Regions from separate parts of the Vibrio astriarenae genome, predicted to be linked through region 1. Evidence: predicted binding sites of a transcription regulator. Region 1 holds the regulator's gene; each other region holds the start of a gene.

What was found. Region 1 encodes PurR, which represses purine synthesis genes. Its sites were predicted from a motif close to TNANGNAAACGTTTNCNTNA; they were not measured.
Region 2: a site for PurR is predicted at 4,829-4,848, ahead of purM (phosphoribosylformylglycinamidine cyclo-ligase). Genes of this name have one in related genera too.
Region 3: a site for PurR is predicted at 1,869-1,888, ahead of purL (phosphoribosylformylglycinamidine synthase). Genes of this name have one in related genera too.
Region 4: a site for PurR is predicted at 5,827-5,846, ahead of purE (5-(carboxyamino)imidazole ribonucleotide mutase). Genes of this name have one in related genera too.

What each region holds. Positions count from the first base shown of each region.
Region 1 is NZ_CP047476.1:23,352-31,041, forward strand. It holds gene glgC (glucose-1-phosphate adenylyltransferase) at 1-697, shown strand, start outside; gene glgA (glycogen synthase GlgA) at 699-2,156, shown strand; gene GT360_RS14645 (alpha/beta fold hydrolase) at 2,307-3,107, shown strand; gene GT360_RS14650 (putative signal transducing protein) at 3,104-3,421, opposite strand; gene GT360_RS14655 (TVP38/TMEM64 family protein) at 3,432-4,133, opposite strand; gene GT360_RS14660 (TfoX/Sxy family DNA transformation protein) at 4,270-4,860, opposite strand; cyclic di-GMP riboswitch class I at 4,970-5,079, opposite strand; gene purR (HTH-type transcriptional repressor PurR) at 5,224-6,231, opposite strand; gene torD (molecular chaperone TorD) at 6,425-7,078, opposite strand; gene torR (two-component system response regulator TorR) at 7,435-7,690, shown strand, end outside.
Region 2 is NZ_CP047475.1:2,277,229-2,284,918, reverse strand. It holds gene fadE (acyl-CoA dehydrogenase FadE) at 1-1,196, opposite strand, end outside; gene lpcA (D-sedoheptulose 7-phosphate isomerase) at 1,507-2,085, shown strand; gene GT360_RS10740 (class II glutamine amidotransferase) at 2,145-2,990, shown strand; gene purN (phosphoribosylglycinamide formyltransferase) at 3,084-3,722, opposite strand; gene purM (phosphoribosylformylglycinamidine cyclo-ligase) at 3,725-4,765, opposite strand; gene upp (uracil phosphoribosyltransferase) at 5,151-5,777, shown strand; gene rluF (23S rRNA pseudouridine(2604) synthase RluF) at 5,845-6,918, opposite strand; gene smrA (DNA endonuclease SmrA) at 7,040-7,621, opposite strand.
Region 3 is NZ_CP047475.1:737,752-745,441, reverse strand. It holds gene purL (phosphoribosylformylglycinamidine synthase) at 1-1,728, opposite strand, end outside; gene mltF (membrane-bound lytic murein transglycosylase MltF) at 2,021-3,583, shown strand; gene tadA (tRNA adenosine(34) deaminase TadA) at 3,894-4,430, opposite strand; gene GT360_RS03610 (LysR family transcriptional regulator) at 4,420-5,307, opposite strand; gene GT360_RS03605 (S-(hydroxymethyl)glutathione dehydrogenase/class III alcohol dehydrogenase) at 5,469-6,593, shown strand; gene fghA (S-formylglutathione hydrolase) at 6,654-7,514, shown strand; gene GT360_RS03595 (AbgT family transporter) at 7,576-7,690, opposite strand, start outside.
Region 4 is NZ_CP047475.1:76,292-83,981, forward strand. It holds gene fmt (methionyl-tRNA formyltransferase) at 1-172, opposite strand, end outside; gene def (peptide deformylase) at 192-713, opposite strand; gene GT360_RS00405 (LysM peptidoglycan-binding domain-containing protein) at 842-1,888, shown strand; gene dprA (DNA-processing protein DprA) at 1,888-3,015, shown strand; gene GT360_RS00415 (DUF494 family protein) at 3,012-3,488, shown strand; gene GT360_RS00420 (DNA topoisomerase family protein) at 3,498-4,073, shown strand; gene GT360_RS00425 (5-(carboxyamino)imidazole ribonucleotide synthase) at 4,138-5,265, opposite strand; gene purE (5-(carboxyamino)imidazole ribonucleotide mutase) at 5,269-5,754, opposite strand; gene tsaC (L-threonylcarbamoyladenylate synthase type 1 TsaC) at 5,937-6,494, shown strand; gene hemF (oxygen-dependent coproporphyrinogen oxidase) at 6,542-7,462, shown strand; gene aroE (shikimate dehydrogenase) at 7,477-7,690, shown strand, end outside.

The DNA of each region.
Region 1 (7,690 bases):
CGAGGAAAAACCAAAGAATCCTAAGTCAATTCCTGGTCATCCAGATATGGCTCTGGTTTCTATGGGTAACTACATCTTCGAAACAGAGTGTTTGTGCAGTGAACTGCACGAAGATGCGAAAAACACAGAGTCTAGCCATGACTTTGGTAAAGACATCATTCCAAAGCTTTACCCACAAGGTGAAGTGTATGTATACGACTTCTCAACCAATGACATTCCTGGTGAGAAGCCAACAACTTACTGGCGTGATGTTGGTACCATTGGCTCTTACTGGGCGGCACATATGGACCTGCTAGAAGAAGATGCGCCGTTCTCACTTTACAACCGCTCTTGGCAGCTACACACGTACTACCCGCCATTGCCACCAGCGACATTCGTTGATGCGGACCATCGTAAAGTTAAGATCACGGATAGCTTGATTTCGGGCGGTAGTTATATCCAAGGATCAACCATTTACAAGTCGGTACTGGGCTATCGTAGTAACATTGCTTCTGGTACAACCATCTCAGAATCTGTTATTTTAGGTGACGTAAAGATTGGCGCAGGCTGTAAAATTCGCCGTGCCGTCATTGATAAAGACGTCGAAATTGCACCAGGCACTGTCATTGGCGAGGACTTAGAGGTGGATGCAAAACGCTTCCACGTTTCGTCTGAAGGCATTGTCGTGATTGCGAAAGGAACTAAAGTAGGATTCTAAAGTGGAAAAACTCAATCTCTGGTTTACCGTTTCAGAAGCTCAAGGATTGGTGAAAAGTGGCGGGCTTGCCGATGTGGCAAAAGCCCTGCCTAAAGCATTACAGGAACTTGGTCATCAGGTAGCGATTGCGCTACCTGCTTATCAAAGCATCCCTCACGTATCTGACGCACCAGTTCTGTTTGAAACAGAGCTTAATCATTGGCCTCACACGGCATATAAGGTCCGTAAGTCTGAGTTAGACGGTGTTGATGTTTATCTTATTGATTGTCCGCAGTACTTTGCTCGCCCAGAGCTCTATGCTGAAAACAATCATGCGTATGACGATAACGGTGAGCGTTTTAGCTTCTTCTCTGCCGCGAGCCTAGATGTTTTGCAAAAGCTCGATATTAAGCCAGATTTGGTTCATGCGAACGATTGGCATACCGGGTTTGTCCCGTTTTTGCTGAAAACTCGCTACCGTGAAGATCCTTACTTTGCGAATATGAAGAGTGTACTCACTGTTCACAACGCAGTGTTTAAAGGTATTTTCCATTACCATCAAGTGCAGAATATTCCGGAACTGAATTTGTCTGGGATGGAGTTCCTGCGTTACGGGCATGATCAAGTAAGCATGCTCCGTGCGGGTATTGCATTCGCGGATAAGATTAATGCGGTGAGCCCAAACTATGCATCAGAGTTGCTGACACCGTTGGGCGCACATGGCTTAGTGGATGATTTTGTTCACCGAGCTTGTGACCTTCACGGAATCGTTAACGGTTGTGATTACTCAGAGTGGGAGCCTTCTACTGATGAGTTCTTACCAACGCCGTATACATCAGAGGCAACGTCTCTGCACAAGGGTAAAGCAGACGCTAAGCTGACACTGCAACAAGAAGTAGGCTTACCTCAAGAGAACAAACCTATGTTTGGTATGGTGTGTCGTTTGACTCACCAAAAAGGCTTCTCATACCTTCTGCCTATTCTCGAGAAGTTTCTTAAGAATGATGTTCAGGTGGTGATCATCGGTACCGGCGAGGCTGAAATTGCTTCTTGGTTACGTGGTATCGCAAGTCGTCACCCGCAGAAGTTTGCTTTCTTGGAAGCCTACAGTAACCGTTATGCCCATTTGATCGAGGCGGGTTCAGACTTCTTCCTTATGCCATCAGAGTTTGAGGCTTGTGGTTTGAATCAAATCTACAGCATGGCTTACGGAACGCTGCCAATTGTACGTGAAGTGGGTGGCCTAAAAGATACGGTTATTGACTACGATATAGCACCAGAAGAGGCGACAGGCTTTAGCTTTAGAGAGCCAACCCCTGAAGCGCTATTGGTTGCGATGCAACGTGCTTTGTTGTTGTTACTTCAAGAACCAGACAGGTTTGTCGAGATTCAACAACGAGCGATGCAGAAAGATTTTAGCTGGAAAGAGTCTGCTGTTCAGTACGTGAAAATGTATGAAATGGCAAAGAAAGACGGCTAGCTGCCTAGAGTCATGAAACAAGGGAGGGTCGAGCTGATAGGGCTTGACCCTTTTTTTAGTTTAGGGCAACCATTGCTTACAAATCCCAATGCAGTTTAGTTTTATTAGGTATGCTAAACTGTCACCATTAGAAACTCTTTATTAATAGTTATGTCAGATAGTTTGCTTTTCCATAAGACCTTTTTACACCCGACCAGCAAAGAGTGGGTGGTCTTTGTACATGGAGCAGGCGGTAGCTCTTCGATTTGGTTTAAGCAGATCAAGTCGTATCGAGAGCATTTTAATTTGCTGCTCGTTGACCTTCGTGGACATGGAAAGTCGAATCAATTCATAAAAGACATTATCAGCCATACCTATACCTTTAAAGAGGTCACCAAAGATGTGGTGAAAGTGCTCGATCACTTAAAGATCTCCTCTGCACATTTTGTTGGGATGTCTTTAGGAACCATTATTGTTCGCACGCTGGCAGAGTTAGAAACCCAACGCGTAAGGAGCATGGTGCTAGGTGGAGCGGTAACGCGTTTAAACGCGCGTTCACAGGTGTTAGTAAAGGTTGGGGACTGGTCGAAAAACTTCGTGCCTTATATGTGGTTGTACAGCCTTTTCGCTTATATCGTGATGCCACAGCGTAACCAGAGAGAATCACGACACCTTTTCATTCGCGAGGCGAACAAGCTTTGCCAAAAAGAGTTCAAACGGTGGTTTAAACTGGCTGCTGATGTGAATCCTTTAATGCACTACTTCCGCGATAGAGAACTGCCGATCCCAACGCTTTATTTGATGGGTGATCGCGACTACATGTTTATCAAACCAGTAAAAGAGATGGTGGCCCGCCATGATAAGAGCGAGCTACTTGAAATTGAAGACTGTGGACATGTTTGCAACGTAGAAAAGCCAGATGAGTTTAATACACACTCTATCGGCTTTATTCAGCGCCACTCTTTAGCCTAGCCTTGATGTGGAGCGGCAGCTCCACACTGCCAACACGCTCCGAACTGCCCCTCATTGAGTTCGTGACACTCATGACACTGCCACTCTTTTAAACTCGCTTTTTGCTGTAGGTATTCTTTAATGTGAGCCTGTGCTTGAGGGGCTAGCGCGTTATCAAATAGCCACACGTGAGGAAACGTCTCCTCATTGAAGGGCAATTCTCCCTGTAAACTAAACAACGTATCTCCACGCACCTCACATTGAAAACCTTGTTGCTGGAGCATTTGAGCAACAATATGGGCTTCCGTGGGATGTTTAGCAAAATAGATTTTCATCTATCTTCCTTTATTTACTGGCAGGGATATTGCGTTTTCGCTCAAGTAAGTTCATCACCCATTTCATAATGACAGGGAATAGACCCAGTAAAGCAAATGAGACAAGCACAGAAGGGGAGACGATACCTGATAGTGAGTCTATTTGCGCAAGTTGGGTACCCGCATTGAGGTAGACCGCTGTTCCCGGTAGCATACCCAATTGGCTAAATAGGTAGAAACGACCAATTGAAATGGGTGTCAATCCCATGAGTAAGTTAATCAAGAAGAAAGGAAAAACTGGAATTAAACGTAGTGATATTAGGTACAACGCACCATCTTTTTCGACGCCCTGATTAATGACACTGAGCTTATCGCCAAACTTACCCTGTACCCAATCTCTGAAGAGGAATCGACTACTTAAAAAGGCCAGAGTAGCACCAATGGTACTAGCGAAAGAGACTAAGACTAAACTGGTCCAGAAACCGAATAGAGCGGCGCCAAGAAGAGTAACGACGGCTGCCCCCGGTACTGAGAATGCCGTGATGCCTACATAGGCAAAGAAGTAGATTGTTGCAGCGGTGATGAAGTTTTGATCAATGTAATCTCTTAGCGCCGCTTGCTGGACTTTGGCGTTTTCTAACGTTAAGTACTGCCCAAACTGAGTGGCTAAAATGATGATGGTGGTAACCAAAACGATACCAATAATTACTTTTGGATTTAAAAACTTGCTCATCGTGCAGACTCCTGTCGCCAATTTAAGCTAATGATTCAGGTGAGTATACAGACAGGATAGGAGGTATTTTTCTTTCAATCAAAACGAACAAAGCCAGCAAATAGTGCTGACTTTGGTGTTTGAAGGTTTGTGGAGCTTAATTAATCTGGCTAGCGAGATCTTCACGTTGAGGTTGGGGGATCACAGTCCAGTGTGTGCCGCGAATCGCCCCTTCCAGTGAATAGAGTAGCTCAAGGCTAACCGGTGTTGTGTGCGACTCTTGTATCGCTTGATAAGCTCTCACCGCTCCCGCTTCTTCTAGTTGAGTCACAGTCTCGATTCCAGCTTTTTTTAGCATTCTCTCTGTTGCAAGACGAAGGTTAGGGAGATCTTTTAAACGTTGAGGCTTCGTTGTTTCTTGCTTCACTTTATCAGCAACAGCCGCTTTGAGAGCGGTAGTTGCTACCGATAGAAGGCGCGCAGGCTCATTGACCCACGAATCAGGTAGCTGGAAGTATTTAGTGACGACAGGAAAGCCCCGCTTCTCATAAACATAAGGCTCGAGTTCGTGTTGAGAGATCGCAGTTTCTAGGTCAGCACACTTACGAACGTGTAGCTTGTTCTTCACGACCAATGCAAACATTGTGTCATTGACGAATATGCCAAAGCCACCAAACATTGATCGTGACTTGACAGTGCCAAGTTGCTCGAATAAGCGCATCGAGTCTTTTAAAATTGGTTTATCCATGCTTTGTATTCTCGGTGTAGAAATTTCACGCCACCAAATTCAGGCCCGAGAGAATAGCAAAAAACAGCATGCCCTTTGTCATGGAAAGGTTATGCTCGTGTATTTTACCATCGGCAACCCCGCTACCTTTCCTGAATAATATCATAGTTATGAATAAAATTCTGATTAAGGCCGGAAGCTTTGCGTCCCATCTTTTCAAATGGTTTGCCCTGTGCGTGGCTCTCAAAAGAGCATAAAGAAAAGCGGAATAGGTATCACATCTTGAAAGGTGATAATGTGATGTTGATTCAAAAAAATAACCCTAACATTTTGCATGCGTATGCATAGTGCCAGGGTTAATAGTTTTCTTATGAAATCAGTATCTTACTTGTTGAGGTCGCGTACGGTTAAACGTTCAACAATTTCTGGATGCATTTCGAACACACGCTTTTCATGCTCTTTGTCTTTGATGCGCTCTAGTAAGATCTCAAAGGCATTTTTACCCACACGGCGTTTCGGTTGGTGAACCGTCGTTAGTGGTGGTGAAAAGTATTCGGCAAGTTCGATATTGTCATAGCCGATGATTGACATGTCTTCTGGAATTCGGATGCCATTTTCTTGCAGGCGGCTCATAAGCCCGAGTGCCATAGTATCGTTGAAACAGAAGACAGCGGTAGGCTTCTCATCCATGGCAACAATTTTGTCTGCGGCTAATACAGCAGTATCACACTCGAAGTTACCTTCCAAGATCCAGTCTTCGACGACATCAAGTTTTGCTTCATTCATCGCGCGGCGGAAGCCGTTAATACGCTCTTTACACGCCGCTTTTTCGAAGTGACCACTTAGACAGGCAATCTTATCGTGACCTTTTTCGATCAGATATTTCGTCGCTAGGTAGCCACCTTCTTCTGAGTTGTCGATAATCTTATCTGCTTGTGAAGTCTCTGGGCCCCAGTCCATGATTACTTTAGGAATATCTGGGTGGCCGTCCAGCATTTCACTTAGCTCTTCGGTTAAGTCTGAACACATCACCAAAATGCCGTCAACACGCTTTTCTGCAAGCATACGGATGTAATCACGCTGCTTTTCGTATATACCACCAGTGTTACACAAAATTAGCGTGTAACCTTGACGGTAACAGTAGCTCTCAACACCATCGATGACTTCTGAGAAGAAAAGGTTGGTAGATTGGGTAACGAGCATACCAATCGTGCGTGTGGTGTTGCATTTAAGGCTGCGGGCAACCGCACTGGGTGCATAGTTTAGCTCTTTTACTGCCTTCATTACTTTTTCTTGAGTTGTTTCAGCAACAAAGCGCGTTTTGTTGATAACGTGCGAGACAGTCGTTGTTGAGACACCGGCAAGACGCGCAACATCTTTTATCGTGGCCATAGTTGTGGTCCTTGATTCGTATTTTTATGTACCGCACGTTGCTCAAGCGGTGACTAAAACCTAGTATGAGCCGTGTTGCGGTAGTCTTTTGTAGGAAAAAACCAAATAAAAAACCGCTTTGTTGAAAGCGGTTTAAAAACATCCGAGTATTTTAGACTGCTATCGTTTGCGACGCAATCCTAATCGTTTTGATCTAAGACTGCTCATCCAGTAAATATAAACAGTCTAGCTCAAGAAATGCCACTAACAGGCCACTAACCGCAGAATAGAAGCCAAAGTCATCTTTTTTCTGACAAAGTGCATGGAATTGGGGAGTCCAGCTGAGAATATGCTGTTTAATAAAGTTAGCTTGCTCGACAAGTGCTTGATTGATATATGCTTCTTGCTCTAGCTCGTTAGAGCGAATGATCAAGTTGCCCAGAAAATCGAGCTCAATCGCGATATGGTCTGCCGGTTCATTCATGCCTTTTGTGACTTGAATATTGTGCTTGGCAAGGACTTCATTCATCTCTTCAGCGGGTTTGCCGTTAAGAGTACCTGATTTATCAAGGTAGATTGACGCGTAGGGAAGAGCGCCTTCTTTGTCTGACTTTAGAAACAGCTCACAGAAGTCCGCAGAAAGCTCAAGTTGGGCATCTTCACGTACTTGTAGTCTATTCAGTGCATCAACGAGCTTTTCAACCGGTTTAGCTAATTGAACATTTTCTCCAAGGCCGGAGATAAATGCGCGGATCTCCGGGCTTTGATATTGCTCTAGACCTTGCTCATCAAGTTCGCTTGCAAATAGGCTCGACAGCCACCAATAAATCTCTGCACGTTTTTCATTAAACGCTTTGATCTCTTCAATCACGAGAAGCTCCAAATCATAAATGGATAAGTCATAAGTATAGAAAGGCTGTATTGAGAGCGCTATCTAGTTGATAGGTGGAGTATAAAGGGAAAATATGAATAGTGTTATTGGCTTGTGTGAATGAAAGTGATGGTTTGTGGGAAATTATGTCTAGGATCCAAGCGGATATATTTGAACGAGTGATTGTTGTGCACTTGCTTGCGTATTTGTGAGTGTCAGGGCGTAAAATCTTTAAAACTGAGTAATTGTGATTCATCAAGAAAACTCGAATAAAGTGCATCTTCAGGTTGAATAGAATGTAAATATGTCTAATTATGAATGGGACTGAGTAATTTCCGAGTAAAGAGAATAACATGAGCTATCACGTTCTAGTTGTTGAAGATGATCTAGTAACCCGCAGCAAACTGGTTGGCTATTTTCAAAATGAAGGCTACACAGTAAGTGAAGCGAGTTCTGGGTCTGAAATGCGAGAGTGTCTGCAAAGCAATGATGTTGATTTGGTCATGCTAGACATTAACTTGCCAGGAGAAGATGGCTTGATGTTGACGCGAGAACTTCGTGGTCAATCAAACATCGGAATTATTTTGGTAACAGGACGTACCGATAGCA
Region 2 (7,690 bases), on a different replicon from region 1:
CGCGCGTAGGCACCAGTTGCCATCGCCGCTGTCTTGAGTGCACCTGTGCTGTTTGATGGTAAGGTAATGCCACGACCAACTGAAAGGCACTCTACGAGCATTCGCCACCCTTGACCGGCCATTTTTTGGCCGCCGATGATGTAGTCGATAGGTACGAATAGATCATTGGCTCGGGTCGGACCATTTTGGAAAGGAACGTTGAGAGGGAAGTGTCGGTTACCAATCTCCACCCCTTTTAAATGCGTTGGGATCAGCGCGCAGGTAATACCGAGATCTTCTTTGTCACCCAATAACCCATCGGGGTCGCGCAGCTTAAACGCGAGACCAAGCACGGTCGCGACAGGCGCTAGCGTGATGTAGCGTTTGTTCCAAGTTAGGCGCATACCAAGCACCTCTTTGCCTTCCCATTGGCCCTTGCATACCACGCCAAAGTCAGGAATGGCTCCGGCATCAGAGCCCGCTTCAGGGCTGGTGAGTGCAAAGCAGGGAATCTCTTTACCCTCAGCCAGTCGCGGCAAGTAGTAGTCTTGTTGCTCTTGTGTGCCATAGTGTTGTAAGAGCTCACCAGGGCCTAAAGAGTTAGGTACACCTACCGTCGAAGAGAGTACCGCAGAAACCCCACTCAGTTTTTGCAATACCAGTGACTGAGCGTAGGCAGAAAACTCAAGACCGCCGTATTTCTTCTTGATGATCATGGCAAAGAACTTGTGCTCTTTCAGATATTGCCAAACGTGTGGCGGGAGGTCGGCCAGCTCGTGGGTCACTTCGAAATCGCTGACCATGGCACACACTTCGTTGACCGGACCATCAAGAAAAGCTTGCTCTTCAGCGGTGAGCTGAGGAGCAGAGATTGCGTGCAGGTCATCCCACTTAGGCTTACCCTTAAACAGTTCTGCTTCCCACCAGACTGTACCCGCATCCAATGCCTCTTTTTCCGTTTGAGACATCGCAGGCAGAACCTTTCTAAATACAGAAAGCGCTTGTCGCGAGAAAAGCGAGTAGCGAATGTTTGGAAGACAAAGTATCGCTCCGACAGCGATAAAGGTGATCCAAGCTAGACTGCCCGTGGTTCCGAACAAGGTAGAGGCAATCATGGCTAGAGTGATAACAGTGAGACTGCGAGTGAGGTTGAGGCTTTGATAGAGGCTATAACCAATCGCGGTTAAGACAACGAGTATAGAGAGCAAGAGTTCCATAGTGTTTCCTTACGAGGGCCTATGTCGAGTTATACGTATTATTTTCTCTTACTGGTCAAACCAGTAATGATAATTATAGTAAACATTTTGTTAACATTCTCCTCAAGTGCCAATTGGTCAAAAAGTGATCCAAATCGAGCCTTTGCTCCAATTCGAATAATTCGAGATGGTTTATTTTTGCTCGGCAGAGCACGAACAACGAACTTATTTGCCCATTCTTTCGTCTATGCTATCGACAGAACGTTTTGAGTGAGTAAACTCGAAAGAAACGCCAAGGTGGCGGCAACAAATAACAATGAAGAGATAGCCTATGTACCAGGATCTAATTAAAAGTGAATTGACTGAAGCGGCAGACGTACTTAATAAGTTCCTCAACGATGATCACAACATTGCGCAAATTGAAGCGGCGGCAAAGATGATTGCTGATTCCTTCAAGCAGGGCGGTAAAGTGCTCTCTTGTGGCAACGGTGGTTCGCACTGTGATGCGATGCATTTTGCTGAAGAGTTAACAGGTCGCTACCGTGAAAACCGTCCTGGCTATGCTGGTATCGCTATCTCAGATCCAAGCCATTTGTCGTGTGTGAGCAACGACTTTGGCTACGACTTCGTGTTTTCTCGTTATGTTGAAGCGGTAGGCAGCGCGGGTGATGTCCTGTTTGGTCTGTCAACATCAGGTAATTCAGGCAATATTCTAAAAGCCATTGAAGCGGCTAAAGCCAAAGGTATGAAGACCATAGCTTTGACTGGCAAAGATGGTGGCAAAATGGCGGGTACGGCAGATATTGAAATTCGAGTGCCGCATTTCGGCTACGCTGACCGTATTCAAGAAGTGCATATCAAGATTATCCACATAGTCATTCAGTTGATCGAAAAAGAGATGGAAGCTTAACGGCTTCTTGTCTGGATAGAGTGATTGGCAACGGTTTAAGGAAAGGAGTGTGTTAAACCATGTGTGAACTGCTTGGTATGAGCGCAAATGTGCCAACAGATATCTGTTTTAGTTTTACTGGCTTGATGCAAAGAGGGGGCAATACAGGGCCTCATCGTGATGGCTGGGGTATCACATTTTATGAAGGCAAGGGCTTTCGTAACTTCAAAGATCCCAACCCAAGCAGTGAGTCAAAAATTGCGGAATTAGTACAAAACTACCCAATCAAAAGTTGCGCAGTCGTCAGTCATATCCGACAAGCAAACCGTGGTGGTGTGAGTTTGGAAAATACCCACCCATTTACCCGTGAGCTATGGGGACGCTATTGGACCTTTGCACATAATGGCCAATTAAGTGACTTTCAAGGACTAGAAACCGGTCGTCATCGCCCTGTCGGTCAAACCGACAGTGAGCGCTCTTTTTGCTGGTTGTTGAATAAAATGGAACAGCAATATCCGGAGCCTCCTCAGGATATGGTCGGCGTGTTTCGATTCATTGCTCAGTGTTGTGATGAGTTAAAAGCGCTCGGTGTCTTCAACATGCTGCTTTCTGATGGTGAGTATGTAATGACGTATTGCACCAACCACCTCTATTGGATCACGCGGCGTGCTCCGTTTGGTAAGGCAACGTTAATTGACGAAGATGTGACGATTAATTTTCAAGAAGAGACGACACCGAAAGATGTAGTTTCGGTGATTGCAACCCAACCTTTGACGGACAATGAGCAGTGGCATCGCATGAAGCCAGGTGAGTATGGTATTTTGCACTTTGGAGAGTTAATTGATGGTAATGCACATCAATTACAAGATGTGCCTTTTGCTGCACCAAAGCCAGGTAATCAAGCGCCAACAGAGCCACTGGAGTAACTCTAAGTAGCGAGTGCTCAAACGTTATAAGCATTAAAAAAGGTAGTGAGCGATCACTACCTTTTTTGTTTTCGATGAGGCAACAGAGTTTGGTTATTCTGGAGCGTGACCGTGAATACCCAACTGTTTACCATCTAAGAAGGCTTTACCTTGACGCATCTCTAAACGCTCTTCAACAAACCACTTCGCTACCATTGGGTAGATTTTGTGCTCTTGAGTTTGAACGCGCTCAGTCAACGACTCAACGTTATCTTCTTCGAAGATGGGCACTTTTGCCTGTAAGATCACTGGCCCACCATCCAATTGTTCAGTCACAAAGTGAACGCTAGTACCGTGCTCTTCGTCACCGGCGTGAATAGCCCGTTGGTAGGTATTCAAGCCAGGATATTTAGGTAATAGAGATGGATGAATATTGATCATGCGGCCTAGATAGTGACGAACGAACTCGCCACTCAAAATGCGCATGTAACCAGCCAGAATAATTAAGTCAGGTTGGTACTCATCCATTTGACGCATCAGTTCTTTATCAAATGCATCACGAGTGTCAAAAGCGTCCGGGTCGAGAAAGTTTGCCGCCGCACCTGCTTTTTCCGCTCGTTCTAGGGCATAAGCTGTTGCTTTGTTTGAAAATACTGCAGTAACTTTGCCATTATCAATGTTGGTTTCACAAGCATCAATAATTGCCTGTAAGTTAGAACCATTCCCTGAAACTAAAACAACAATACTTTTCATGCCTAGTTAATCTCTACCTGCTCTTCGCCTTCTTGAGCAGTTGCGATCTCACCAATAACCCAAGCGTTTTCGCCTTCCGCTTTTAGTAGCTCAACAGCCGCTTCAGCCTGGTCTTTAGGTAGAGCAATCACAAGGCCAACACCACAGTTGAATGTGCGGTACATTTCGTGAGTGTCAACGTTGCCTTTTTCTTGTAGCCATTTGAAGATAACTGGCCATTCCCAGCTATTACCATCAACCACCGCTTTTGTGCCTTCAGGAAGCACGCGAGGGATGTTCTCCCAGAAACCACCACCTGTGATGTGCGAGATCGCGTGAATATTATGCTTCTCAATCATCTTAAGTGCTGATTTGATGTAAATCTTAGTTGGCTCTAGAAGGTGTTCGCCGATAGTGCGGCCTTCTAGCATCTCGCCTTTGTCAGCGCCAGAAACTTCTAGAATCTTACGTACTAGAGAGTAGCCGTTTGAGTGAGGACCGCTTGAGCCTACAGCGATCAGTGCGTCGCCAGCGGCTACTTTAGTACCATCGATAACATCAGCTTTTTCTACCACGCCAACACAGAAGCCAGCAACATCGTAGTCATCGCCTTCATACATGCCTGGCATTTCAGCGGTTTCACCACCGATAAGAGCACAGCCTGCTTGGATACAGCCATCAGCGATACCAGATACTACGTCTGCAGCGGTATCAACATCCAGTTTGCCCGTCGCGTAGTAATCTAGGAAGAATAGTGGCTCTGCACCTTGTACGATCAGGTCGTTTACACACATTGCTACCAAGTCGATACCAATCGTGTCGTGCTTGTTTAGGTCTAGAGCTAGACGAAGTTTTGTACCTACGCCATCTGTACCAGAAACCAAAACAGGCTCTTTGTATTTAGTCGGAAGCTCACAAAGAGCACCAAAGCCGCCAATACCGCCCATTACTTCAGGGCGACGAGTGCGTTTTACTGCACCTTTAATACGATCAACTAATGCGTTACCCGCATCGATGTCTACACCAGCGTCTTTGTAGCTAAGAGATGTGTTATTACCACTCACGGAGAAATCCTCGGTAGTTAGTTGGATGTGAAAACGGCGCTATTCTAACAGTGCTTAAACCTAAAGAGCAAACGTTTGCGCAAAGTTTTTTCTGTGTCATTTATCCTCACATTTTGTCTCGATTCTAAAGCGTTGAAAGGAATGTTTACCGCAAGTAAAGAAAAGGTGAGAAAATGATGAAGGTGAGTAGGGCTAGATATCTGCTGATGTCGCCTCTTTCAAGAGTGATTGATTGAGGGTATAGGGTGTTCACTAAAGTGCAAAATGCTTGATCTGACTCTATCTTTGCTGGGGAGTTAGAAAGTTCAGTGCGAGCTTTGCCCTGCACATTTATTGTGAATAGGAGTATAATCTTCTCGTTTACTGAACTAAGTCGGAGAAGAAAATGAAAGTTGTTGAAGTGAAACACCCACTTGTTAAGCACAAAATTGGATTGATGCGCGAGGGTGATATCAGCACAAAGCGTTTTCGTGAGTTGGCAACAGAAGTAGGTAGCCTACTAACGTATGAAGCAACGGCAGACTTTGAAACTGAAAAAGTGACCATTGATGGCTGGAATGGCCCAGTAGAAGTGGATCAGATCAAGGGTAAGAAAGTGACGGTAGTGCCAATTCTACGTGCCGGCCTTGGTATGATGGATGGTGTTCTCGAGCATATGCCAAGTGCTCGTATCAGTGTGGTGGGTATCTACCGCGATGAAGAGACACTAGAGCCTGTACCATACTTCAACAAGCTTGCTTCTAACATCGATGAGCGCATCGCACTGGTTGTTGACCCAATGCTTGCGACGGGCGGCTCAATGATCGCAACGATCGACCTATTGAAAGAGAAAGGCTGCCAGCATATTAAAGTCTTGGTTTTAGTTGCTGCTCCAGAGGGGATTGATGCGCTAGAGAAAGCACACCCAGATGTAGAGCTATATACAGCTGCTATTGATGAGAAGCTAAACGACAAAGGTTACATTGTCCCTGGTCTTGGTGACGCAGGTGATAAGATCTTCGGTACAAAGTAAGCCGAAATTTGAAACATATAAGAAGGGGGAAGCATCTGCTTCCCCCTTTTGTTATCTGAACTTAAGTTTATCTTTTTAGGCTTAACGTGCCCGGTTTACGTGGCTTATGATTGCTCGTAGAAGCCTCGGAACTTTTTGGCTTGTAGTACGTTTTCCCTTTGCTTGGTGATTCTTTACGCTCATTTCGGTTGTCATCTGAACGGCGCGAGTCGTTGATTCTGCGTGAGTCAATTTGCTTGCCACGGCCTTTTTTAGAGTTGGGTGCATGACGGAACTCTTCAGCGTTACGCCCTTTAAAGGTGCGCTGCTTTTGGTTACGGCGTGCTGTCGACTCTTGATTCTCCTCGCGGCTATCAAAAAGTTTAGCATCAGTCGCTTTGCGAATACGTCGACCACTACCATCCACTTTCGATGCTTCTTCTGTGCTAGATGATGCTTCACACATCGCAAGAATTTGCGCGACTTCTTGGTCCGTCATATAGCGCCACTGACCATTAGGGATACCGTCCAGGCTAATGTTCATAATGCGCACGCGACGGAGTTTAAAGACCTCGTAGCCAAGCGCTTCACACATACGACGAATTTGACGGTTCAACCCCTGAGTTAGCACGATACGGAACGAGAACTTGGTCTCTTTGGTGACTTTACAAGGCAGGGTAACGGTATCAAGAATAGGCACGCCTTTAGACATGTTATCGATAAACGCTTGAGTGATCGGTTTATCGACACGCACCACGTACTCTTTCTCATGGTTATTACCTGCACGAAGGATCTTGTTTACGATGTCACCATCGTTGGTGAGAAAGATCAAGCCATCAGAGGGCTTATCAAGGCGACCAATTGGGAAAATACGCTGGTTTAAACCAACAAAATCGACGATGTTGCCTGGAATATCGCGCTCGGTTGTACAGGTAATACCGGTAGGCTTGTTCAGGGCGATATAGATAGGGCGCTGCTTGCTGCTAACAGGCTTACCATCGATACAGACATCATCACTTGGCATGACTTTTGTGCCCATTTCCGGCTTATTGCCATTGATGGTCACGCGACCTTGTTCAATGAGCTTGTCAGCTTCACGTCGCGAGCAAAAGCCCGTTTCACTGATGTATTTGTTTAAACGCTTAGCGTTATCTTGTGACATGTTACGTCTCCTAACGTTTCCCAACGGCGGTTGATGTTAAGTTAAATGAAGCGCAGTTCATTTAGCTGCGTATACCTGACGGGTATAAAAATAGGCAGCGATTCTAGCACTAGTATCAGGCTTATCCTAACCGTTTTTGATGGCGCTCTCGGTTCTCGATTTTTTTATCTGAACTTTTACGCAACAAAACATAAACCGCGCCGGTGCCACCATGAAAACGTTGGGCGCTATGAACGCACTGCACATCTTTGATTTGTGTCAGCCAGTGGGCGACAAAACTCTTGGTGAGAGCGGGTGGATTTGAGCGCTCGCCTTTGCCGTGTACGATAACCACAGTGCGAATGTCCATGCGAATGCACTGTTTGAGAAACTTCACGACTTCGTCACGACTCTCTTTGAGTGTTCTACGGTGAAGATCCAAACGCGCTTGGACGGGATACTTACCTAAACGAAGCTTTTTATACACACCTTCTTGCACGCCATCTCGCTTAAACTCGATCATATCGTCTGGTTTGAGCATGGGGGCATGATCAATCGAGAGGTATTCAGGGTCTTTTTCTGTGAGCCAGACTGCCGCTTCACGCTTCGCCAGTTGTGACTCGGTCACTTCTAAGCTCTTTTTCAGTTCAGCAGTATCATTGTGCAGAGGTTTTACATCGCCCATCATCTGTTGGAAGAGGGCTAGATCATCATCGTGACTCATGGCTGATAATCCGGATTGGTTGTAGATGAGAAAATTATACGTGATGCGAGGGAGAAAGATAATAAAAAC
Region 3 (7,690 bases), on a different replicon from region 1:
AACCGCGTAAGGCGCACGTTCACGCTTACAGATTGCATCGAATACTTCCATATTCTCTGGTGCTACTGCCATTACGTAACGCTCTTGAGATTCGTTACACCAGATCTCAAGTGGGCTCATGCTTAGTTCGTCATTCGGTACGTCGCGTAGCTGGAATAAACCACCACGTTCGCCATCATCACACAGCTCTGGTAGTGCATTTGAGATACCGCCTGCGCCCACATCGTGGATAAACGCGATTGGGTTGCTCTCACCAAGCTGCCAACAACGGTCGATCACTTCCTGACAACGACGCTCCATCTCTGGGTTTTCACGCTGTACAGAAGCAAAATCAAGATCTTCAGCAGACTGACCTGACGCCATTGAAGACGCTGCACCACCGCCAAGGCCGATGTTCATTGCAGGACCACCAAGTACGATAAGCTTCGCACCCACTGGGATCTCTTTCTTCTGAACGTGCTCATCACGAATGTTACCCATACCACCAGCAATCATGATTGGCTTGTGGTAACCACGAATCTCTTCACCCGCGTGAGAAGTCACTTTCTCTTCGTACGTACGGAAGTAACCTAATAGGTTTGGACGACCAAATTCGTTGTTGAATGCCGCACCACCTAGAGGACCCTCTAGCATGATATCAAGTGCGTTTACGATGCGACCTGGCTTACCAAAATCTGTTTCCCATGGTTGCTCAAAACCAGGAATACGTAGGTTAGAAGTGGTGAAACCAACAAGACCTGCCTTCGGCTTGCCACCGATACCTGTTGCGCCTTCATCACGGATTTCACCGCCCGAACCAGTTGAAGCACCAGGCCACGGCGAGATTGCCGTTGGGTGGTTGTGCGTCTCAACCTTCATTAGGATGTGCGCATCTTCGTTGTGGTAGTTGTATTGACGAGTCTCAGGATCAGGGAAGAAGCGACCTACTTTTGAACCCGTCATTACTGCTGCGTTATCTTTGTATGCAGATAGAACGTGATCAGGTGTCGTTTCAAATGTGTTCTTGATCATCTTGAACAGAGACTTCTCTTGATCAACGCCGTCGATCGTCCAGTCTGCGTTAAAGATTTTGTGACGACAGTGCTCTGAGTTTGCTTGAGCAAACATCATTAGTTCGATGTCGTTCGGGTTACGACCTAGCTTAGTGAAGTTTTCTACTAGGTAGTCAATTTCATCTTCAGCCAGTGCTAAACCTAAAGTTACGTTCGCTTCTTCTAGTGCTGCGCGACCGCCAGCAAGAATATCAACGTGAGCCACAGGTGCTGGTTCAGCCACAGTGAATAGCGCGGCAGCTTGTTCCATTTCAGTGAAAACCGCTTCCATCATGCGGTCATGGATCAATGCTTTAACAGCTTGAACTTGCTCTTCAGAAAGGTCTGCAGATGACTCAACGTAATATGCCGTGCCGCGCTCTAGACGTTTCACTTTTTCTAGACCACAGTTGTTTGCGATATCTGTTGATTTTGATGACCAAGGTGAGATCGTACCCGGACGAGGAGTCACTAGAAGCAGAAGACCTTCTGGTGCATGCTCTTCAATTGTCGGACCGTAAGTCAGCAACTTCTCTAGTTTCTCAACTTCTTGATCATCTAGGTCTGCTGTCAGGTCTGCAAAGTGCATGAACTCGGCGTAGATACCTGTTACAGGTAGGCCTTGTTCACGACAAAGTTCCAATAGTTTGTTTACACGAAACTCAGAAAGAGCTGGGGAACCACGCAAAATTCTCATGTGCTTAGGTCTCTTATGCAATGTATTAAGATAAAATTAGCCTAAATTCAAACACTTAAAGTCAAAGTGTCGAACCTATGTCAATTTCATCTCCCTTTTGCGTGCGCATTATATAGCAATTGGTTTTGTGATGTAACACCAAACGCAACCGTTTGCGTCATTTTTTTTCATTTCACTCTGTTTAAATTTGATAGACCCAATAATTCGCTCAAAAGGGTAACACTTTGCTCATGGTTCAAGAGCTGATATAAAGAGACCCTAAACAAATAATAACGATCCTGATGTTGGTTGCATGTTGATAAAATCTCGAGCTTTTCTTGTTCTTGCCCTATCCTGTTTGGCGCTGCTTGGTGGCTGTCAGTACGACTCTACGCCGGAAAGCGAACTTCAAGAGATTAAAGATCGTGGCGTCTTGCGCGTCGGCACACTAAACAACCAACTCTCTTACTACATTGGCCCTGATGGCCCTGCCGGGCTTGACTACGAACTCGCTCGAGAATTCGCCGATGAGCTTGGCGTTCGCCTCGAAATGCGACCTGCTTACCGCATCTCTAACCTCTACCCAGCATTACAAAATGGCGAAATCGACATTATTGCGGGAGGATTGACTCAGGCAAGCGCAAAAAACACCCCTTACCGCGCGGGCCCCGCTTACTACTATGTCAGCCAACAGGTGGTTTACAAAACAGGCACCTGGCGTCCACGTAACCTTGGGCAACTGGTGGATCGCTTGCCGCAACTGGTGGCTGAGAGTGATGTAGAGAGCACTCTCACTATCGCCGATAACGCCGAGTTTAATCGCAGTCTGAGCAGCATCAAGCAGCTTAACCCAAGCTTCCAGTTCTGGATTGACCTTGATTCTGATGTAAATCAACTACTTAAAGCGGTCTCCACCGGTGAGATTCAATTTACTGTCGCGGATTCGGTAGAACTGTCCCTCTCACAACGTATCTATCCTGAACTAGCGATTGCTTTTGAGCTTACTGAAGACCAACCCGTTTCATGGTTATTGAGACGTTCAGACGATGAAAGTCTCTACGCACTAACGATTGAATTTTTTGGTAAACGCAAGCAAAGCGGTTACCTAGACAAACTTGAAGAGAAGTATATCGGCCACATTGGTAGTTTTGACTATGTGGACACTCGCGCCTTTATTCGAGCGCTGGACAATACTCTACCCAAATGGGCACCACTATTTCAGAAGTACTCTGGCGAGTTTGATTGGCGCTTGGTCGCAGCGCTTGCGTACCAAGAGTCTCACTGGAAGCCACACGCAAAATCGCCAACGGGCGTTCGTGGCATGATGATGCTAACACTGCCCACAGCAAAAAGTGTCGGAGTTTCTGACCGACTTGACCCGGAACAGTCCATCCGTGGTGGCGCCGAATATTTGCGTCGCATGGTTGCGCGCATTCCTGACAGTGTGACTGAGCACGAAAAGATCTGGTTTGCTCTAGCCTCTTATAATGTTGGGTACGGTCATATGATGGATGCGCGCCGACTTACCAGAGCGCAAGGTGGAAACCCTGATGCGTGGGCGGATGTCAAAGAGCGCCTGCCGCTACTGCGTCAGAAGAAATACTATAGCCAAACACGCTATGGCTACGCACGCGGTGATGAAGCACAGAAGTATGTTGAGAATATCCGTCGTTATTACCAGAGCATTATCGGGCATGTTGAACAACACCCGGAACTGGAAAGCGACGAGAGCAAAGAGTTCACTGTGATTGAGCCGGTGACTTCAGCAGCACTAAGTACGATATCAGGCGCAGAAGGAAGCATTTCAGGTGCGCAACCAAATAGCTCAGCAGCAGAACAATCAAGCGCTGATGACTCTGAGGCAGCAACGAAATAAAAATACGAATATCGGCAACGATTTTTCTTGAGTTATTACCCTAATTGCCTAAGATAGTCGTTTGCCATTATTCAATGGCAGTTGAGTATGGAGGTTTGTATGCTCAGACGCAGAAGACTATCTCAACGCCTCAACAAAACAGTTTCCGCTAACCGCCGCAAGCGTGTCCTAGCGAACAATAAAAAGAAACTGATTCGACGTAATAACACTTACGTACAACTTTTATCAAGTTGAGTTGGGCTAGATAGCAAAGCCGTTGCTCGGGTACAAAGAAGCTCGGGCAACTACCCTCCCCTCTCTTATTTTATTCTTACCCTTGTTTATTCTGCTCTTGAAGACGTTTTGCTTCTTTTTGTGCCTTGATCTCTTTACGGCGTCGCTTAAAAAACGCTTGCAGTTGCTCACGACACTCGTCCACCATGAGCCCGCCTTCAACTTGTGCATAGTGAAAAGCCGCATCACTTTTGAATAAGTTAAGAACCGTACCTGCAGCACCGGCTTTTAAGTCACTGGCACCAAACACTACTCGCTTAACACGACTGTGTAACAAAGCCCCTGCGCACATTGGACAAGGCTCTAAAGTGACATATAGTGTGGTATCAAGAAGACGATAGTTATCAAGCAACTTTCCAGCTTGGCGCAGCGTCTGAATTTCAGCATGTGCGGTTGCATCGTTGTCAATAATCGAACGATTGTAGCCTTGAGCAATAATCTCTCCATCCTTGACCAACACGGCCCCTACAGGTACTTCACCGAGCGCTTCAGCTTGAGCTGCCAGCTCCATTGCCTTTTGCATGAACAGTTTGTCTTGTTCATCAAAAATTGGGGTCACTTGATCAATATTCATGGTTATCTCGACTCACTTTTGCCGCTAAATAGTCTATCAAAGTACGCACTTTTGAAGTGAGCATACGATTTTGGGGATAAAGCGCCCAAATCCCTTCTTTGTTGCCTCGATAATCAGTCAGCGCCTCGACTAACTCACCCGAGGCTAAATAAGGCTGCACATAATAATCAGGAAGTTGAACAATGCCTAATCCTTTTAGAGCCGCGTTGAGCAAAGCATAGCCACTATTACACTGCATTCGCCCTTTAATTTGTATTAGACGCTCATTTCCTCGATCGTCAAATCGCCAATATTGGGTCGAGCCTTGCAAGCAGTTATGGTGTTTCAACTCAGACAAAGAGTACGGTTCGCCATATTGTTGAATATAGTCTGGGCTGGCACACACAAACATATGCCTGTCGCGGAGCTTTCGAGCCATCATGCTTGAATCATCCAAGCGTCCCAAGCGAATGGCAAGGTCAAACCCCTCCTCGACGAGGTCTTGCTTCTGGTTCGATAAAACGAGATCGAGATCCACATGAGGGTAAGTCATTAAAAACTCATGCATCAACGGCGCTATCACCTGCTCGCCATAAGTCACTGGGGCCGTCATCTTGATTCGACCTTTCGGACTCACTTGCAGTTGATTAACCGCAAGCTCAGCATTGGATAGCCCCTCTACAAGTGGCTTACAGTGTTGATAATAGATAGCACCAGCTTCAGTGACGGATACCTTCCTGGTGGTTCGTACTAGTAGCTTGATCCCCAACCTCTCTTCAAGCGCGTTAATACGACGACTGACGTTGGCAACCGATGTATTCAGTCTTAGCGCAGCGTTAGTAAAGCTGTGCTCTTCCACAACCGCCACGTATTCAGTGATCCCTTCCCATTGGCTCAAAATTGTCACTCTTTTATTATTACAAATTAGTAATAGTGTATTTCAATCTAATGGGATTATCACATATTAATCAAAGACTATACTGAGCACAACGAAACAAACCTGCCAGCTTGAACTATCCTTAACTGGCGAATCTTATACAGGAACATAAGGTAACTATCATGACTGACCAATTTATCAAATCTCGTGCTGCTGTCGCTTGGGGACCAAACCAACCTCTGAAAATGGAAGAAGTTGATGTGATGTTACCAAGAGCGGGTGAAGTCTTAGTTCGTATTGTCGCAACGGGTGTTTGTCACACCGATGCATTTACTCTGTCTGGTGATGATCCTGAGGGTATTTTCCCAAGCATTTTAGGCCACGAGGGTGGTGGCATTGTGGAGATGGTTGGCGAGGGTGTCACCAGTGTTGAAGTCGGCGACCACGTCATCCCACTTTACACAGCAGAATGCGGAGAGTGTAAGTTCTGTAAATCAGGAAAAACCAATCTCTGCCAGGCGGTGCGTGAAACTCAGGGTAAAGGTTTAATGCCCGATGGGACGACCCGTTTCTATAAAGATGGACAACCAATCTATCACTACATGGGTTGCTCAACATTCTCTGAGTACACCGTGCTACCTGAAATTTCACTCGCCAAAGTCAATAAAGAAGCGCCGCTTGAAGAAGTCTGCTTGTTAGGCTGCGGGGTCACCACGGGCATGGGTGCTGTGCTCAATACCGCCAAAGTTGAGAAAGGCGATACCGTGGCTATCTTTGGTCTTGGTGGTATCGGACTGTCAGCGATCATTGGCGCACGTATGGCGGGTGCGAGCCGTATTATCGGCGTTGATATTAATGAGAATAAGTTCGAGTTAGCACAGCAACTGGGCGCAACGGATGTCATCAACCCTCAGAAATTTGATAAGCCGATCCAAGATGTGATCATTGAAATGACCGATGGTGGCGTAGACTACTCATTTGAGTGCATCGGTAACGTTAATGTGATGCGTCAAGCGCTTGAGTGCTGCCACAAAGGCTGGGGCGAGTCGGTGATTATCGGTGTTGCGGGTGCTGGTCAAGAGATCTCCACGCGACCTTTCCAACTTGTGACTGGTCGTGTATGGCGTGGTAGTGCATTTGGCGGTGTAAAAGGCCGCAGTGAGCTACCAGAGATCGTTAATCGCTATATGGCAGGAGAATTTGGTCTGCAGGAGTTCATCACTCACACCATGCCACTCGATGAAATCAATGAAGCATTTAAACTTATGCACAAAGGCGAGAGTATCCGCTCCGTAATCCACTACTAATTATTCAGTTTCAAGAGGCTAGCGCACACCGCTCTAGCCTCTTTTTAGGACATTCACTTTATGAACCTAACCAATATAAGCCAAGCAAAAGTGTTTGGCGGATGGCATAAACAGTATACCCACTCTTCAAGTGACCTGAATTGCGATATGCGTTTTGCTATTTTTCTTCCGCCCAATGCGACAAAAGAGAGCCCTGTTCCTGTGATGTATTGGCTTTCAGGACTGACTTGCACCGATGAAAACTTCATGCAAAAAGCGGGAGCTTTTCGCAAAGCGGCGGAGCTTGGTATCGCCATCGTTACACCAGACACCAGCCCGCGTGGTGATGACGTTCCTGATGATCCAGAACAAGCCTATGACTTTGGTCTCGGTGCTGGCTTCTACCTAAATGCGACACAAAAGCCTTGGGATCAGCACTACCAAATGTACAGCTATGTGGTCGATGAGCTTCCAAAGTTGATTGAAGCGCACTTTCCAGTCACAACAAAACGCGCGATTTCAGGTCATAGTATGGGGGGACATGGCGCTTTAACCATTGGCCTTAAACACCCAGAACTGTTTTGCTCAATTTCAGCCTTCAGCCCAATCGTAAACCCAATGACATGTCCATGGGGACAAAAAGCCTTTAGTCACTATTTAGGTAGTGATCGCGCGACTTGGGCCGACTATGACAGTGTAGAGCTGCTCAAAAAACAGAGTGCGATACAGCCGATTCTGATTGACCAAGGTGGTAGCGATCACTTCTCAGAAGAGCAGTTGCAGCCAGAAAAACTAATTGCTGCAGCTGAACAGACTGGTCATGTTATTGAGCTTCGCATGCAGGCGGGTTATGACCATAGCTACTACTTTATCCAGAGCTTTATTGACGATCATCTCGCCTTCCACGCAGCTCACCTATTCCCAAGTTCTGAAGAAGATTAGAAGCGACAAACAACAAAGCCCGTCACTAGGACGGGCTTTAACGATTCTTTACAACAAGTAATTACATTGTGTAAGTGTATGGCGCTTGAATACCTAGTGGAATTCCTAGAGCCCAGTATGCGAGTAGGAAGATAGTCCAACCAATTAGCATCGCGATAGAGTACGGCATCATTAGA
Region 4 (7,690 bases), on a different replicon from region 1:
CTAGCGCGATCGTTTTTACCGGGCTTGCCGTTAGCTTCTTACCGCGTCCAGCTGGACGGTCTGGTTGGGTGTAAACCGCGATGACTTCATGCTCTGAAGACAACAACGCCGCCAAATGACGGGCGGCGAAATCGGGAGTACCAGCAAAGACAATTTTTAATGGCTTGCTCAAGGTAATGCTCCTTTGTTTGTTAGGCTCTGCTTGATTGCTTTTCGTTAAAGCGCTTGATCTTCGCAAGTTTATCTTGGATACGCTTGCGCTTCAGTGGTGAAAGGTAATCAACAAACAGTTTGCCCTCTAAATGGTCAAGCTCGTGTTGAACACAGATAGCCAGTAGGTCGTCAGCTTCAAAAGCGAACGCTTTGCCATCACGATCCAGTGCTTTCACACTCACTTCAGCTGCGCGAGGCACTAGGGCACGGGCACCAGGTACCGACAGACAGCCTTCTTCAATGCCATCTTCGCCACGCTTATCTGTGATCTCAGGGTTGATAAGCACCATCGGCTCATCACGAGTCTCAGAGATATCGATAACAACAATACGCTGGTGGATATCAACCTGCGTCGCCGCTAAGCCGATACCTTCTTCTGCGTACATGGTCTCCAGCATATCATCTACGATTTTCTGGATTTCAGGAGTCACTGCCTCGACAGGTTTTGCCACTGTGCGAAGACGATCATCCGGGATACTTAATACATTTAAAACAGCCATAAACACTCGAAATATTGAACTGTGCCGAAACAGCACGACGCTTGTTGGGTCAATTCTAGACATTTTATGACCTAAATGACAGCATCCAACAGCGTTAATTCGGAATCTAGGACCAAGGGAATTAGCTCATGAAGCGATACTTACGCCAATTTGTGGCGACCACTTTCGCATGTTTGCTTACCCTCTCTCTGTCTTTGGGAGTTGAAGCGAATGTATTGTCCATTAAGCAAGATGCGCCCAAGACTTACACCGTCATCAAAGGAGATACTTTGTGGGAGATCTCCAGTTTGTATCTTGATAGTCCGTGGCTTTGGCCTCGTTTATGGCAAATGAATCCAGAGATAGAAAACCCTCACCTGATTTACCCAGGCGACAAACTGAGTCTGGAGTGGCGCAATGGGCAGCCCATGTTGACCTTGAAACCCATGGTTAAACTGAGTCCTAAAGCGAGAAAGCAGGCTAAGCCGCCGATCAAGGCGGTTCGTGAAGAGTTGTTCTTACCCTATCTTAAATCTCACCGATTGCTTGATACTCAACAGCTGCATTCTGCTGAGCGAGTGGTTGGTGCCAGTGATGGTCGCCGTTATCTGACGGATGCCAATCTGATCTATATCTCCGGTCAACAGCCTCCCTCTCGTTGGGGTATCTATCGAGAGATGCGCACCTTTGATGTTGATGGACGAGAGGTAACGGCTTTAAAGAAGATAGCAGAAGGAGAAGTGGTGACTTCGGATGAAGAGCTATCAGCGTTATCGGTATCGATTCAGTATCAAGAGATCATGGCAGGGGATATTGTTTTGAGTGATATCGGTACAGAGGAAGCTTTACTCAACCCTACCTTTTATCCGCAGCCTGGCCCCTCAGGTTCAGTGAGTAAAATATTAGGCTCTTTAGAGGGCAGTCAATACTCTGGTTCTAATGATGTAGTGGTGGTTTCTGGCGGTCGCGACCAGGGCTTTGAACAGGGCAGTATGTTTCAACTGTATCAAAAAGGTGTGTCGAGTAAGCTTGAGCAGCACCAAGATAAACAGTATCAACTCCCCAGCGTTGCTGTTGGATATTTGATGGTCATTCGCCCATATCGTGACTACAGCTTGGCGTTAGTGACACAAGCAACGGCGCCAATTGGTATCGATACTGAATTGATGGCCCCTAACCCGGAAGGTACCCACTAATGAAAGAGCAAGAACTAGCGGCTTGGCTAGCCCTTTCATTGACCCCAAGGTTGCGGGCAAAAACGTTTGAAAAGATAGTCAGTCTTGATGCGCCAAAACAGTGGCTATCAAGGTCAGTTTCTGAGTTGCAGTCCGTGGGCTTTACTGCGGCGCAGATAGATTATTTAAAACACCACAGCGAAGCGAAAGTAAACGCTTTGCTGCAGTGGAAAGCGTCGAATGACCATCACAATATTGTGACGCAGCAAGATGAGGCCTATCCGCCACTACTCAAACAGGTTTCAAATCCACCGAGAGTATTGTTTGTTAGTGGCCGTCTGTCCGCTTTGTCGACAACACAGATTGCCATGGTAGGCAGTCGACACGCAACGATTGATGGGTTGAATCTGGCGAGGCAATTCGCCAAGCAGTTGGCAGAGAACCAATTGACCATTACCAGTGGTTTAGCATTAGGTATCGACGGCTATGCCCATCAAGGCGCGCTTGATGCTGGAGGCTGCACTGTTGCCGCTCTTGGGTCTGGGTTGGATTGCCTCTATCCAGCGAAACATCGTGCGCTCGCAGAGCAAATTGTCTCAACGGGTGCACTCGTCTCAGAATTTCCCCCCGACACGCCTCCAAAAAGAGAGAACTTTCCTCGTCGCAACCGTATTATTAGTGGCCTATCTACCGGAGTATTAGTGGTTGAAGCGGCGGAAAAAAGTGGCTCTTTGATCACTGCTCGATATGCGGCAGAGCAAGGTAGAGATGTCTTCGCCATACCTGGCTCTATTCATCTTCCTACCTATAGGGGTAACAACCAACTGATAAAAAACGGTGCCTGCTTGGTGCAAACGGTGGATGACATTTTGTGTGAAATTGACACTCTAGTGCGTTGGACTCAGCAAGCGGTGGCGCCATCGTTGCTTGATCCACATGAAAACTTGCCCGCAGATACACAACAAGAATTGCCATTTCCTGAACTGTTCGCTAACGTAGGATTAGAACCGACGCCTATTGATATTTTGGTGAGTCGGACCCATATACCAATACAAGAATTAATGAATCAACTTCTTGAGCTCGAGCTGCTTGGTGTGGTGACTTCCGTCCCCGGTGGTTACGTTCGTTTAGGGGGAGGCAAACGATGATGATGGACATTTTGATGTACTTGTTCGAAACCTATGTCCATAGTGATGCAGAGTTGCAAGTCGACCAGGACGAACTGGAAGATGAGCTACTCAGAGCGGGTTTTCAAGATAAAGACATCTATAAAGCGCTGCAATGGTTAGAAGAACTCGCCTTGCTGCAACAAACGGATGAACACGCGGCTATTGCCTCAGGTGATATACGTTCGACTCGCATTTATACCAATAAAGAAGCCGATCGCTTGAACCTAGAGTGTCGAGGCTTTTTACTGTTTCTAGAGCAAGTTGGTGTCATGAAACCAGACATACGCGAGATGGTGATCGATCGCGTTATGGGTCTAGAAACCAATGAGTTTGAACTGGAAGACTTGAAGTGGATTGTCTTGATGGTTCTGTTTAATGTTCCAGGGAATGAGAACGCTTATACGCTAATGGAAGAGCTTTTGTATTCAAAAGAGCAGGGTATTCTCCACTAGTCATTTGTTATGAGCAGTAAAATCGACAGCCAATTATTCTCCGCCCACGAACATGCACTAGAGCATGAGGCGTGCCCCAAATGCCAAGAGAGCGGTCGCTCAGGTGAGCTTGAGCTGCGTAATGGTAAGCACGGTGCGTTCTTGGGCTGCAATCAGTATCCTCAATGTGACTATATTCGCCCGCTACACCAAAATGATGGGCATATAGTGAAACATTTAGGGGTGGCATGCCCTAAATGCGAACATGAGTTGGTGCTGCGTCAAGGCCGTTACGGGATGTTTATTGGTTGTAGTGATTTTCCTAACTGCCACCATATAGAATCCCTCACAGCGCCGCAGGATGAGCAAGAGCCAGAGCAGATTGCTTGCCCTGAATGCCACAAAGGGCATTTAGTTGAGCGTAAGACCCGCCATGGTAAATCTTTTCATGCTTGTGATGCCTACCCGAAATGTCGCTTTGCTGTGAATTTTACGCCGGTGGCAGGTCGTTGTGAAAAGTGTGGTTTTAGTTTGCTGGTGGAAAAGAAACGTGCAGCTGGCAACGTTCTGTTGTGCGCTGATAAAAAGTGTCAGCATCAGCAATAAGTGCAGATTTAGTTGCTAAAAAAAGGAGCCATTGGCTCCTTTTTGTGTTTTCTCGATACTGCTATTAGTGCTGAGCGGCAAACGCATGCACTGCAGGGTAAGCCTCTTTATCCAGCTCTCTCGCCAGTGCGACTAACTTAGTCACGAGCTCTTCATTGCTGTCGGCACAAACATTAATATGACCCATTTTGCGGCCAGGGCGCTTGTCTTTGCCGTACCAGTGAATATGACAGCCTTCCATTGCAAATAGAGAGGTTGGTAGGGAGTCTTCACCAAGGATGTTAATCATCGACGTTTTGCGAATCAGTTTGGTGCTGCCAAGTGGCAGGCCGCACACTGCGCGAAGATGATTTTCAAATTGGCAAGTTACAGCACCTTGTTGAGTCCAGTGACCTGAGTTGTGTACACGTGGTGCGATCTCATTCACCAGCAGTTGTCCATCGACATCAAAAAACTCGAGTGCCAGAACACCAACGTAATCTAGACTATTCGCAACGGCAGTGAACATCGCTTTTGCCTGCTCTTGTAGTCCGGCATCTTCGATTGCTGTCGACAGAGAGAGAACACCATCGGTGTGGACGTTTTCAGCCAGTGGGTAGACCTCCACTTGTCCATCTTTGCCGCGAGCGCCAACAAGAGAGACTTCACGGTTGAAGGGAACAAACTCTTCAGCGACGATTGCTTGAGTGCTGGTCGCAGCAATGCACGCTTCCATCTCTGCCCAGATTGCTTCTACTTGGTCTGCAGATTTCAAACGCCATTGACCTTTACCATCGTAACCACCAAGCGCACTTTTCAGTACCATTGGCATGCCAACGTGTTCAATCGCTTTGGTGAAGTCTTCGCGACTGCTAATGACCGCGTATTTGGCATTTTTTACGCCGGCGTTATCTAACAGTGCTTTCTCTATGCGGCGATCACCGCCTGCTTTAATTGCATCGGTGGTCGGTAGGAACTTGCCACTCTGTTCGCAGACATCAAGAATATGATGTGGAATATGCTCAAACTCTGCAGTGATCACATCCGCTTGCTCAATCGCATTTTCTAAGCCATGGCCTAGTACAGCTTGAGTTAGAGGGTGAACGATGTTTTCACTACCGACATCGAATGCACTGATATTGATATTGAGTGGCGCACCTGCAAGCGACATCATGCGTGCAAGTTGGCCAGCTCCGAGTACAAGCACTTGCATTGATTAATCCTCAGCAGGGTTTGGGTTTGCCAGAACAGTTTCAGTCTGCTCAGTGCGGAATGCTTCCACTTTTGCCATCACTTCTTCGTCATGCGTACCGATGATTTGAGCCGCAAGAATGCCGGCATTTGCCGCGCCTGCTTCACCAATCGCCAAAGTACCAACAGCGATACCTTTTGGCATTTGCACGATAGACAGTAGAGAGTCCATGCCTTTAAGAGCACGAGACTGAACAGGAACACCTAGCACAGGAACGCTAGTAAATGCTGCTGCCATACCTGGAAGGTGCGCCGCACCGCCAGCACCAGCGATGATAACTTTGATACCACGCTCCTTAGCACTGTTCGCGTAGTCAGCCAGTAGTTGAGGAGTACGGTGAGCTGAAACCACTTTGGTTTCGTAAGGTACGCCAAACTGATCCAGCATCTCTGCTGCTAATTTCATTGTTGGCCAGTCTGATTTTGAACCCATGATGATGCCGACTTTCATCTCTTGCTCCTAAATAATCACAAAGTGAGGTGGTAAAGTAGAATTTGAGCGCATTATACGAGTATTTACGCCTCAAGCAAACGTTTGCGTGGGGCGTTTGGCAAGAATAGTATTTGCACTCTTTTGTCAGTCATTGCAAAGTCTCTATTCTAGTGTGCAATATCGAAAAAGGGAGTCACGACGTGGATAATTTAACATTGGCGATCGAAGCCTTGCAGCAGGGAGAGGTCATCGCTTATCCAACCGAGGGAGTGTTTGGTGTTGGTTGTGATCCAGATAATGCAGAAGCGATTCAAAAACTACTTAATGTAAAGCAGCGCCCAGTAGAGAAGGGCTTAATACTGATTGCGGCTGAGTTTTCGCAATTGCAGGACTATATCGAACTGTCACAGCTTACCGATCAGCAGCTAGATGCGATGAAAGCGAGTTGGCCTGGACCAGTTACCTGGGTTGTGCCTGCAAGTAATAAAGTAACAGACTGGGTATCTGGACAATTTGACTCTGTTGCTGTGCGTGTTACTGATCATCCGTTGGTGCAAGAGCTTTGTCTCGCATTTGGCAAACCGATCACCTCGACGAGTGCCAATTTGACAGGGCAGCCTGCTTGTAAGACCTATGATCAAGTTAAAGAACAGTTGGGAGATACCGGTGTGACTTTGGTAAAAGGTGAAACTGGAGGTCGAGATAACCCAAGTGAGATTCGCGACGTCAAGACCGGGCAGGTTTTCCGTCAAGGATAAGGTTCAACAGTAAAGTAAAAGAGATCAACCCAAGTAAGGAAAGATTGGTGGTAGATAAAGAAGCGGTAAAGAAGTTCTTGTTGTCATTGCAAGACGAGATATGTCGCCAGCTTGAGCAAGCGGATGGTGCTGGGCAGTTTGTTGAAGATGCATGGACACGAGAGCAAGACCATCGCTTAGGCGGTGGGGGACGCAGCCGTGTGATGAAAAGCGGGGCTGTGTTTGAGCAAGGTGGCGTCAATTTCTCACATGTCACCGGTGGTGAGATGCCTGCCTCAGCGACAGCGCATCGCCCTGAGCTTGCTGGACGTAAGTTTGAGGCCATGGGGGTGTCTTTAGTGATGCATCCGCATAATCCATTTGTTCCTACTTCCCACGCAAATGTGCGCTTCTTTATTGCAGAGAAAGAGGGAGAAGCTCCAATCTGGTGGTTTGGCGGTGGTTTTGACCTTACTCCTTTTTACCCTTTTGATGATGATTGCACCCATTGGCATCAGACCGCTAAGTCTTTGTGTGATCCTTTTGGCGACAAGGTGTATGCCGATCACAAGCGATGGTGTGATGAGTACTTCTATTTACCACATAGAGAAGAGACTCGTGGTGTGGGGGGCTTGTTCTTTGATGACTTAAATCAATGGGGTTTTGATAAAAGCTTTGCTTATATGCAAGCCGTCGGAAATGGATACTGCCAAGCCTACTTACCTATTGTTGAGCGCCGTAAATCGGTTCCTTATTCAGAGCAGCAACGAGAATTCCAGCTTTATCGTCGTGGTCGATATGTAGAGTTTAATCTCGTTTATGATAGGGGGACGCTGTTTGGCCTGCAAAGTGGGGGGCGAACTGAATCTATTTTGATGTCGATGCCTCCGCTTGCTCGTTGGGAGTACGCGTATCAGCCACAGCCTGGATCAGCGGAAGAGCGCTTAACAACCCAATATTTGAAAGCCCAAGAGTGGCTAGCACAATAAATTAAGGACTAGAGATGACACCGTTAGTAGATCGCTACCTTGTGTTCGGTAACCCAATAAAGCAGAGCAAGTCACCATTTATCCATACTCTGTTCGCGCGTCAAACCAATCAGTCAATGGAGTACACGATGGCTGAACCTGAGGTCGATGGTTTTCAGCAAGCTGTCGACGCCTTCTTTGCTGAGGGAGGGAAAGGATGCAACGTAACCATGCCTTTTAAGCTGGATG